3 regions of the Colwellia sp. MEBiC06753 genome follow, and region 1 is predicted to be linked to each of the others. Evidence: predicted binding sites of a transcription regulator. Region 1 holds the regulator's gene; each other region holds the start of a gene.
The links. Region 1 encodes FNR, which switches genes on or off when oxygen is low (the NO sensors DNR and NnrR bind a similar motif). Its sites were predicted from a motif close to TTGATCTAGATCAA; they were not measured.
Positions count from the first base shown of each region.

Region 2: a site for FNR is predicted at 1,836-1,849, ahead of ACOB82_RS00675 (nitrate reductase subunit alpha). Genes of this name have one in related genera too.
Region 3: a site for FNR is predicted at 1,594-1,607, ahead of trhP (prephenate-dependent tRNA uridine(34) hydroxylase TrhP). Genes of this name have one in related genera too.

Region 1 covers NZ_JBQMTM010000006.1:9,736-13,026, reverse strand. Annotated here, with positions in the region: gene ACOB82_RS06395 (heavy metal translocating P-type ATPase) at 1-398, shown strand, start outside; gene ccoS (cbb3-type cytochrome oxidase assembly protein CcoS) at 395-673, shown strand; gene ACOB82_RS06385 (sulfite exporter TauE/SafE family protein) at 670-1,341, shown strand; gene fnr (fumarate/nitrate reduction transcriptional regulator Fnr) at 1,391-2,110, shown strand; gene uspE (universal stress protein UspE) at 2,288-3,217, shown strand.
Region 2 covers NZ_JBQMTM010000001.1:141,439-144,729, reverse strand. Annotated here, with positions in the region: gene ACOB82_RS00675 (nitrate reductase subunit alpha) at 1-1,776, opposite strand, end outside; gene ACOB82_RS00670 (histidine kinase) at 2,048-3,291, shown strand, end outside.
Region 3 covers NZ_JBQMTM010000020.1:59,270-62,560, forward strand. Annotated here, with positions in the region: gene ACOB82_RS14950 (methyl-accepting chemotaxis protein) at 1-196, opposite strand, end outside; gene ACOB82_RS14955 (HDOD domain-containing protein) at 606-1,448, opposite strand; gene trhP (prephenate-dependent tRNA uridine(34) hydroxylase TrhP) at 1,715-3,094, shown strand; gene ACOB82_RS14965 (YfhL family 4Fe-4S dicluster ferredoxin) at 3,104-3,291, shown strand, end outside.

The DNA.
Region 1 (3,291 bases):
AAGTACATGCAGGCCTTTCAGCCCATGAAAAAATGGATATTGTGCAAAAGCTGCAAGCAACAAAAACCGTTGCTATGGTAGGTGATGGTGTTAATGACACGCCAGTATTCAGTGCCGCTCATGTTTCTATCGCTATGGGCGGTGGTACAGATGTCGCGAAAAGTGGCGCAGATGCCATTTTATTAAATAATAAGCTGTCTTCTATCACAACACTGCGTAACACCAGTATTAAAACCCGACGTATTATTTACCAAAATTACTGTTGGGCAATTGGCTATAATGCTATTGTGTTGCCATTGGCTGTTTGTGGATTTATCACCCCTTACCTTGCGGTTATCGGGATGTCTGCAAGCTCGATTTTAGTGATTACCAACTCGCTGCGACTTTTAAAATCATGAGTGTTATTTACGTACTTATTCCTATTGCGATTATTTTAACCATTGTCGGGATTTACCTGTTTTTTTGGGCGGTTAAAACCGAGCAGTTTAACGATTTAGAAAAAGAAGGGTTAAGTATTTTATTTGACGATGAAAGCAAACAACAGGCCTCAGACAAGCATGCTGGTGCACAAGAGAAGCCAATTGACGCTCAAAAAAGCCACATTGAAGTTGTAGAAAACACCGCACAACAATCAGAAAAAACAACAATCAACGGTGATTCAACCAACAAATGACCTTAGATTTACTTTCCGCATTTGTTATTGGTTTACTAGGATCAGGACATTGCCTAATGATGTGTGGTGGCGTTTCAGGTATGTTGCTTTCGGCAATTCCTCAGCAAAACCACAAGCAAAAATGGCAATTTACCCTTGCCTATAACCTAGGACGCATTGCGTCTTACAGCATTATTGGCGCAATTGTCGGCTTTACCGGTTCTTTAGCAGCCAAAAGTATTGGCTTTCCTCTGCATGCATTACGGCTAATTTCTGCCATTTTTTTAATTTTACTTGGGCTCTATCTTGGTCAATGGTTAATGTTATTAACCAAAATAGAACAAGCTGGAAAATTTATTTGGCAATTTATTTCACCACTGGCCAGTAAAGTACTGCCGGTTGACTCAAATGCCAAAGCACTGGCATTAGGTATTATATGGGGCTGGTTACCCTGTGGCCTGGTTTATTCAACACTCACTTGGTCAATGGCCAGCGGCAGCATGGAAAATGGCGCCTTAATTATGGCAGCCTTTGGCTTAGGAACATTGCCGGCGCTACTGTCATTATCATTCGGCATTTTTTCAATAAAGGGGCTCTTACAGTCCAATTTATTTCGAAAAACTATGGCTATTATACTAATTGCTTATGGTTTTTACGGGGTCTTGGTTGCCTACCAAGCAATGTTTTAATATCATGGCCTTTGGCTAAACCAATTCAATTGATGAGTTAAACCTGTAAATGTCTGAATCATGTGCTCATAAAAGTCATATCCATTGTCAAAACTGTAGTATCAGCGAGTTATGCTTGCCCTTTTCACTTAATGAAAAAGAACTAGATACCTTAGACAATATCATTGATCGTAAACGCCCAATCAGAAAGGGTGAAAAAATATTCCAAGATGGTGAAGCATTGCATTCATTATTTGCCATACGTTCAGGCACATTCAAAACATTCACCATTGACTCAAGTGGTGAAGAACAAATTACCGGTTTTCATTTAGCGGGCGATTTACTCGGCTTCGACGCGCTAGCGAGTAGCGAGCACCAAAGTTTTGCGCAAGCACTAGAAACCGCGATGGTTTGTGAAATTCCTTACAATACCTTAGATGAACTTTCTAACAGTATGCCTGCGTTAAAGCGTCAGGTATTACGTTTAATGAGTAATGAGATCAGAACTGATCAAGAAATGTTATCGTTACTTAATCGCAAAAATGCCGAGCAGCGACTAGCCACCTTTTTAGCAACTCTGAGCACTCGTTATAAAGCGCGTGGCCTATCGCCAAAAGAATTTCGATTAACCATGACCCGAGGTGATATTGGTAACTATATTGGTTTAACCGTAGAAACCATAAGCCGCTTATTAAATCGTTTTCATAAAGAAGGGTTAATCAATGTCGATGGTAAACTGATTACCTTAAATGATATTGATAAGTTAAATGAAGTCGCCTTATTGAAGTAAAAATAAAAGTAAGGTGTCAACCTCCACTTTAAATCATCATATTTCCATACTATGCTTTAGTCATAATATAGCGCTTTAGTCATAATGTAACGAATGCATTTTTTGATTTAAAACAAATAATTAATTGCCAATAGCGGGCAAACTATTTAAATCAACAATGTGGCAAACGAGGCATAAATGGAAACGTATCAAAAAATACTTGTTGTAATTGATCCAACAACAGAAGATCAAAAAGCACTGAGCCGAGCAATTGAACTAGGCAGCAAAACTGGTGCAAGCATAACGGCATTTCTAAGCATTTTTGATTTCTCCTATGAAATGACCACGATGTTATCAAGTGATGAACGTGATGCGATGCGACAAACAGTGATCAATGATCGCAAGGTGTGGATTGAAGAGCAGATCAAGTCGCTTAACGCCCAACAAAACAATATTACCATTGATGTAGTCTGGCATAACCGCCCATTTGAAGCGGTTATAGATCAAGTGCTTAAGCATCAATTTGATATTGTCATTAAAGGCACCCATGAGCACGATAAATTAAAATCAGTTATTTTTACGCCAACCGATTGGCATTTATTACGTAAATGCCCTTGCCCGTTACTGTTAGTAAAAGAGCATTCTTGGCCAGACAATGGCAATATTTTAGCGGCGGTTAATGTTGGTAGTGACGAGCAAGAACACCAATCACTGAATAACATCATAACCGAAGAGGCCAAGCACCTTGCAGGCCTGATGAACGCTAATGTTCACTTAGTTAACTCCTACCCTGGCACGCCAGTTAATATTGCAATTGAAATACCAGAGTTTGATGCCAGCCAATATAACGACACTATGTTATTGCATCATAAACAAGCCATGGAAAAACATGCAAATGCATTTGGTATTGATGTCGCAAACACACATGTTAAAGAAGGCTTACCGGAAGATACCATTGAAGCGTTATCGCAAGAACTAGACGCAGAACTTGTCATTCTGGGCACGATCGGCCGCACAGGTTTGTCAGCAGCACTAATTGGCAATACTGCCGAACATGTAATAGACAAATTAAATTGTGATGTTTTAGCATTAAAACCAGCCGGATATAAATCTCCACTACAAGATTAACCTTAAGGTTATTTCCCCTCATCAGAATAACTAATGTAACCAGCGCTTAAATTGACAGCGCTGGTTATTTTTTG
Region 2 (3,291 bases), on a different contig from region 1:
TTTTTCTTGACCCACATAATGTGCCCAGCCACCACCTGATTGACCGATACAACCACACATCATTAGCATGTTGATCAAACCACGATAGTTCATATCCATGTGGTACCAGTGGTTTAGTGCGGCACCAACAATTACCATAGAGCGGCCACGCGTTTTGTCAGCATTATCGGCAAACTCTTTCGCGACTTTGATGACATCTTCTGGGCGACAACCAGTAATTTTTTCCTGCCACTTAGGAGTATAAGGCAAGTCTTGATCGTATGAAGTTGCGCAATTTTCGCAGTCATAACCGTTATCAACACCATAGTTGGCTAAGGTTAAGTCAAACACTGTAGTCACGAATGTTTCAGTACCATCGGCTAAAGTGATTTTCTTCGCAGGCACTTTGCGATTAATAATGTCGCTGTGCTCAGTGTGATCGAAATAGCTATGTTCATGGGCATTCGCTTCGGTAGCAAAGTATGGGAATGCGACATCAACAATTTGATCGTGACCTTGTTTCAAACTTAATTGTAAGGTGACTTCATCGCCGGTTTTGCCATCACGTTGTTCGATATTCCACTTACCGCGCTTACGGCCATCTTCACCCCAGCGATAACCCACCGCACCGTTTGGCGAAATCAGTTCACCATTGGATTCATTTACGGCAATAGTTTTCCACTCAGGGTTATTATCTTGGCCTAAGTTATCGGCTAAATCAGACGCACGTAGGAAACGCCCTTGAATAAGCTTGCCGTCTTTCTCGTCAAGTAACACCAGCATTGGGAAATCGGTGGTAGAGCGCACATATTCATTAAAGTATTCGCTTTTACCTGTGGTGTGATATTCCTTGAGAATAACGTGACCAAATGCCATGGCTAATGCGGCATCAGTACCTTGCTTCGGAGCTAACCATTGATCAGTAAGTTTTGACAGCTCAGAGTAATCAGAGGTGATAGAAACAACTTTTGTACCTTTATAGCGCACTTCCGTTAAGAAGTGAGCATCAGGCGTACGAGTTTGGGGAACGTTAGAGCCCCAAGCAATAATATAATTTGAATTATACCAATCAGCAGACTCAGGTACATCAGTTTGCTCACCCCAAATTTGTGGCGATGCTGGCGGTAAATCACAGTACCAGTCATAAAAGCTTAAGCAGTTACCACCAATTAATGATAAGTAACGAGCACCCGCTGCATAAGACACCATAGACATTGCTGGAATTGGTGAGAAACCGCTAACACGATCAGGGCCATAGGTTTTGGTGGTGTAGATATTGGCGGCCGCAATAATTTCATTAACTTCTTGCCAATCTGCACGTACAAAACCACCTAAACCGCGTTGCTGCTTGTAGGACTGGGCTTTTGCTTTATCTTCAACAATCGACTGCCATGCGACAACAGGATCATTGTGTTGCGCTTTAGCTTCGCGCCAAAGTTTAATTAATTTTTTACGAACTTTAGGATATTTAAGGCGGTTAGCACTGTAGATATACCAAGAATATGACGCCCCACGAGGGCAACCACGAGGCTCATGATTAGGTAAATCAGGGCGAGTACGTGGATAATCCGTTTGTTGTGTTTCCCATGTCACTAACCCATCTTTAACGTAAATTTTCCAACTACAAGAGCCGGTACAGTTTACGCCATGAGTTGAACGAACAATTTTGTCATGCTGCCAACGACGGCGATAGCCGTCTTCCCAGCCACGATCTTCTTCTGTAGTGACACCATGGTCACCTGAGAAGCTTTCAGATTTAGGCTTAAAAAAGCGTAATCTATCCAAAAAACGACTCATATTATTCTCCAAGCATTTTATAGTTTGGAGTCATCATAGAGCAGTCGACTAAAGGAAAATTGATCTAGGTCAAGTTTTAAAAAATGCTAAAATTCATACTATTACGTATCTACCACCTTATGGGTATAAAGGTTATTCGCGCTTTTTCGGTAGAATAAGGCGTTGCCAGTAGCACAGACAAAAATATGCGAGTTTGCAGCGAAAAATCGGTTTTTGTAGGTATCCCCACTAAAGCAATTAAGAGTAAGGTAATTAATGAACAAGGTAACGTATGAAAAATAGCATGTTAGACAGACTGTTTAATTCCATCGTATTCCGTATTGGATCAATGATGTTCTTAATCAGTGCCATTTCCATTTTAAGTATGTTCAGTTCAGTATTTATCAGTGAAATGGCAGATCACGATGCCTTAATCATTAACGATGCCGGTTCATTGCGAAAACAAAGTTACAAAATTTTATCCCACATTGAATTACTGCCACAGATCAAGTCTTCATCAGTGCTCTTGCAACAAGAAAAAATACAACAAGATATTGATAAATTTAATCAAACCATTAATGCCGCAATTATGGGCGGCAATGCTGCGTCACACGATATTACGCCAATAAAGCAAACGTTAAACAATATTCGCCAATCATGGAAAGGTACACTACAACCGCTCTTGCTTGACTTATCTGCTCAGCCGGAACAACTTAATGAGACTAAATTATTAGCGCTAAACGCAACTATTGAAGAGTTTACCTCGCGATTAGATGGATTGGTTCGTTTGTATCAACATCGTGCGGAACAACGGATTTTTCATATTCGAATGATCCTTGGCATTTCGTTAATGATCACCATTTTATTAGCGGCATTTACTATGTTCCAAATTAGCCGCAGGATAGAAAAGCCTTTATCGGAACTAACCACCTCGGCTAAAAAAATAATTGCTGGTGACTACACCACTTACACCAATATTAAGCAGAATGACGAGCTTGGTTTACTGGCTGAAACCATGAATAAGATGACAAACGCCTTGTCGCTGTCTTATGGTGATTTAGAGCGCCGGGTTAAACAAAAAACCAGTGAGCTTAGCCGCAGTAATGAAACGCTGGAATTACTTTATCAAACCTCACAACTTATCAACGAGCCCAGCGATACTATCGACTTTAGCGCGGTCGCTCAGACGTTAGCTAAGGTCACGCAAAAACCAGATCTTGATTTATGTTTAACCACCAACAACAGTCAAGAGCCTTATGAACATATTATTACCGAGCAAAAAACACTCCCCGAACACTGTGTTGAAAAAGACTGCCATAGCTGCTTATCCATTGATAACAGCACTTGTATCACCGACAATGAAAAAATGGTTATGCGTTATCCCATTAAAAAGGGCGATATTAGCTACGGCGTATTAGTGTGTAATTTAGAAAGCAATAAACCTCTTGAAGCTTGGCAACATCAATTATTTACCTCGATCACCACGCTAATAGCTAACGGCTTGCATATTCGTCAGCAAAATGAACAAAGTCGCCG
Region 3 (3,291 bases), on a different contig from region 1:
AGGTAATGGCTAACTCAATAAAGGTATCAAGCTGCTTTTTACTTTCGCCATACAATGAAGCTTGCATTTGCGCTTGGCTTAAATCACTTATTTCCTTGTTATTCATCGCCGAAAGAATACTAAGAATAGTGACGGATATTGCCAGTGGAATTATCGCTAATGCGATTATTTTCGATTTGATCGACAAGTTGAGCATTCGTTTTCCTTACTCTCTATAATGTTACAGCTAGAGCGTGTTTATTAGAAATTATTGAATTTTTTTATTATTAACTTTCTTACCTTGCTTACCTTACTTACCTTACTTACTTGAACGCAATGCAATGCAACTGGTAGAACAGTTGTAAAGTATAATGACACTTGTATGTGACAAAAAAACTAAATTATTCATTTACCGAATAAAACGGGTGAATTTAAAAGCAGATTATCAAGGCTAAAAGTTTAGTTTATGTATGGAGTTGGTTAGCAAAAGGTCGAAGGTAGGAGATAATTAAACAAACGCCAGCTAATATACTGGCGCTTTACTTAACTACTTTAATTACCAACTTTAAATTAAATTAATGTGGTGCTTTTGTATTGGTTTAACGGTTAACAACCTAGTATTTAAATTAGGTGAACATGGCTCGAGCATGCTCGTACATTTCTTTAAATTCTTCACTGTCCATAAAATCTTCGCTAGGCAAAATATCTTTCTCTACATAGCTACGCAGCAATGCTTCTTGCGTAGACTGATTTTTAAATATGCCATGATATACCGCGCCTGCACGTATAAAGTCTAAGTAATGCGCTTCTTCCGGTAATACCGTCAAGTTACTCCAGTTCTCGACTAACTGTGTCATTTCATCTGAGAACCCCCACGCTTTGGTAACTTCTGCGCCAATTTTATTGCCAAGTTTTAAAATAGCGTGTTGTAAAAACGTTGGGTTAGCAAAAACATCCGGATGTTTTTCTGCCTCGGTTAATATGGGTAACACACCAACGTTATGAATTAACGCGGCTAATGTCAGGGTATCTAAGGTTAAATGAGTACGCTTGTGTAATTTCAAATAAAAGGTCATCAGGGCAACTGCCACCGAAGCAACATCAACAGTTTTTTTCCATGATTTGTCTAAATACATGGCAACAATATCATTTTCTGAGACAAACATTTGTTCAACTGCCATTGCCGTAGCAATACTTTTTATCTGTCGTAAGCCAATGCGCGTAACAGCCTGAGCAACGGTTTCCACTTTTACTGAGCGCCCGATAATTGCACTATTGGCAACTCTGATCATACTCAAGGATAAAGCAGCGTCATGGGCAATTATATCGCCCATTTGATGTAAATTAATTTCGGGATCGTCTGCCGCTGACCTAACCCTTAACGCGATTTCGGGCAGGGTTGGTAACACTAATGCGTCATGTTTGATTTTCTCAGTGAGAATTGTATACAGCGCGTTCTCTGTTGACATGAATTATCCTTATTATTGATAGTGTTAAATAAAAAATAGCACAAAACTAATTGAGTGGCTTATTTAGTTACATCGTTATTTAACATGGTAGTTTAGTTAACAGAAATTACTAACCTTGTTGAGCAAAAAACTTTATTTGTAAAAGTTGATATGAATCAAGCTAACGTTAGATATTCGTACTAAGCACAGGGATTTGATTGCACTCAACTAGCTAGAAACTAAAATGCGTTTCATTAATCATTGAATAATTTTTAGCTAATTTAACTATGTTTACCCCTGAATTACTTTCCCCCGCTGGAAGCCTTAAAAACATGAGATACGCCTTTGCCTACGGTGCCGATGCCGTTTATGCTGGGCAGCCTAGATACTCACTGCGCGTACGCAATAATGAGTTCAATCATGAAAATTTAGCCATTGGGATTAATGAAGCACATGCGTTAGGTAAACAGTTTTATGTGGTTAATAATATTGCGCCGCACAATGGCAAATTAACAACCTTTATCAAAGATTTAACCCCAATCATCGAAATGAAACCCGATGCCATGATCATGTCTGATCCGGGGCTGATTATGATGACCAAAGACGCCTTTCCTGATATGCCACTTCATTTGTCAGTGCAAGCGAATGCGGTGAATTGGGCCACGGTTAAGTTTTGGCAGCAACAAGGCATCGACAGAGTGATTTTATCGCGAGAATTATCGTTAGATGAAATTGAAGAAATTCGTATGCGCTGTCCGGATATTGAGTTAGAGGTATTTGTGCATGGCGCGTTATGCATGGCCTATTCTGGCCGCTGTTTGCTTTCTGGCTATATGAATAAACGCGATCCAAATCAAGGCACCTGCACGAACGCCTGTCGTTGGAACTACAATGTTCACCCAGCTCAGCAAACAGAAACTGGCGATGTTATTTCAATGCAAGCACAATCACCAGGCGTGACAGAGTTTGACCCACAAGCAGGTCATGGTTTTGATGATGTTGTATTAATTCAAGAACAGCACAAGCCTGACGAATATATGCCAGCATTTGAAGATGAACATGGCACCTACATTATGAATTCTAAAGATTTACGCGCCGTAGAACACGTCGAGCGTTTGGTCAAAATGGGCATACACTCACTAAAAATAGAAGGACGCACTAAGTCATTTTATTATTGCGCCCGAACCGCTCAAATATACAAAAAAGCCATTAATGATGCGGTAGCTGGCAAAAGTTTCAACCCAGAGCTTAATAGTGAATTAGAGCACTTAGCTCACCGCGGTTACACCGAAGGCTTTTTACGTCGTCACAAACACAGTGATACTCAAAACTATGATTATGGCTACTCAAAAAGTGACAGCCAGCAATTTGTTGGCGAAGTACTAGGTTACAACGAAGATAACGGGCTAGTCGAAATTGATGTTAAAAATAAATTTCTCGTTGGCGACGAGTTAGAGCTAATCACACCACAAGGCAACAAGCGCTTTACCTTAACCCATATGGAAAGCCCTAAGGGTGAAGTTATTTTAGATGCTAAAGGCTCAGGTCATAAGGTAGCCATTTCATTAGATACGTCATTTGATTTAAGTTTTGGCATTTTAATGCGCTACCTTGAAGACGGTGAAACAACGAGACACCCATTTTCCCAAAATCAACAAGCGGGATAGGAGAATAACATGGCACTATTAATTGAAGATGATTGCATCAACTGTGATATGTGCGAGCCAGAGTGTCCAAATGAAGCTATTACTCTAGGCAAAGAGATTTATCAAATTGATCCGGATAAATGCACCGAATGCTTAGGTCATTATGATGAAGCGCAGTGTGTTAAAGTATGCCCGATAGATTGTGTGATTCCCGACCC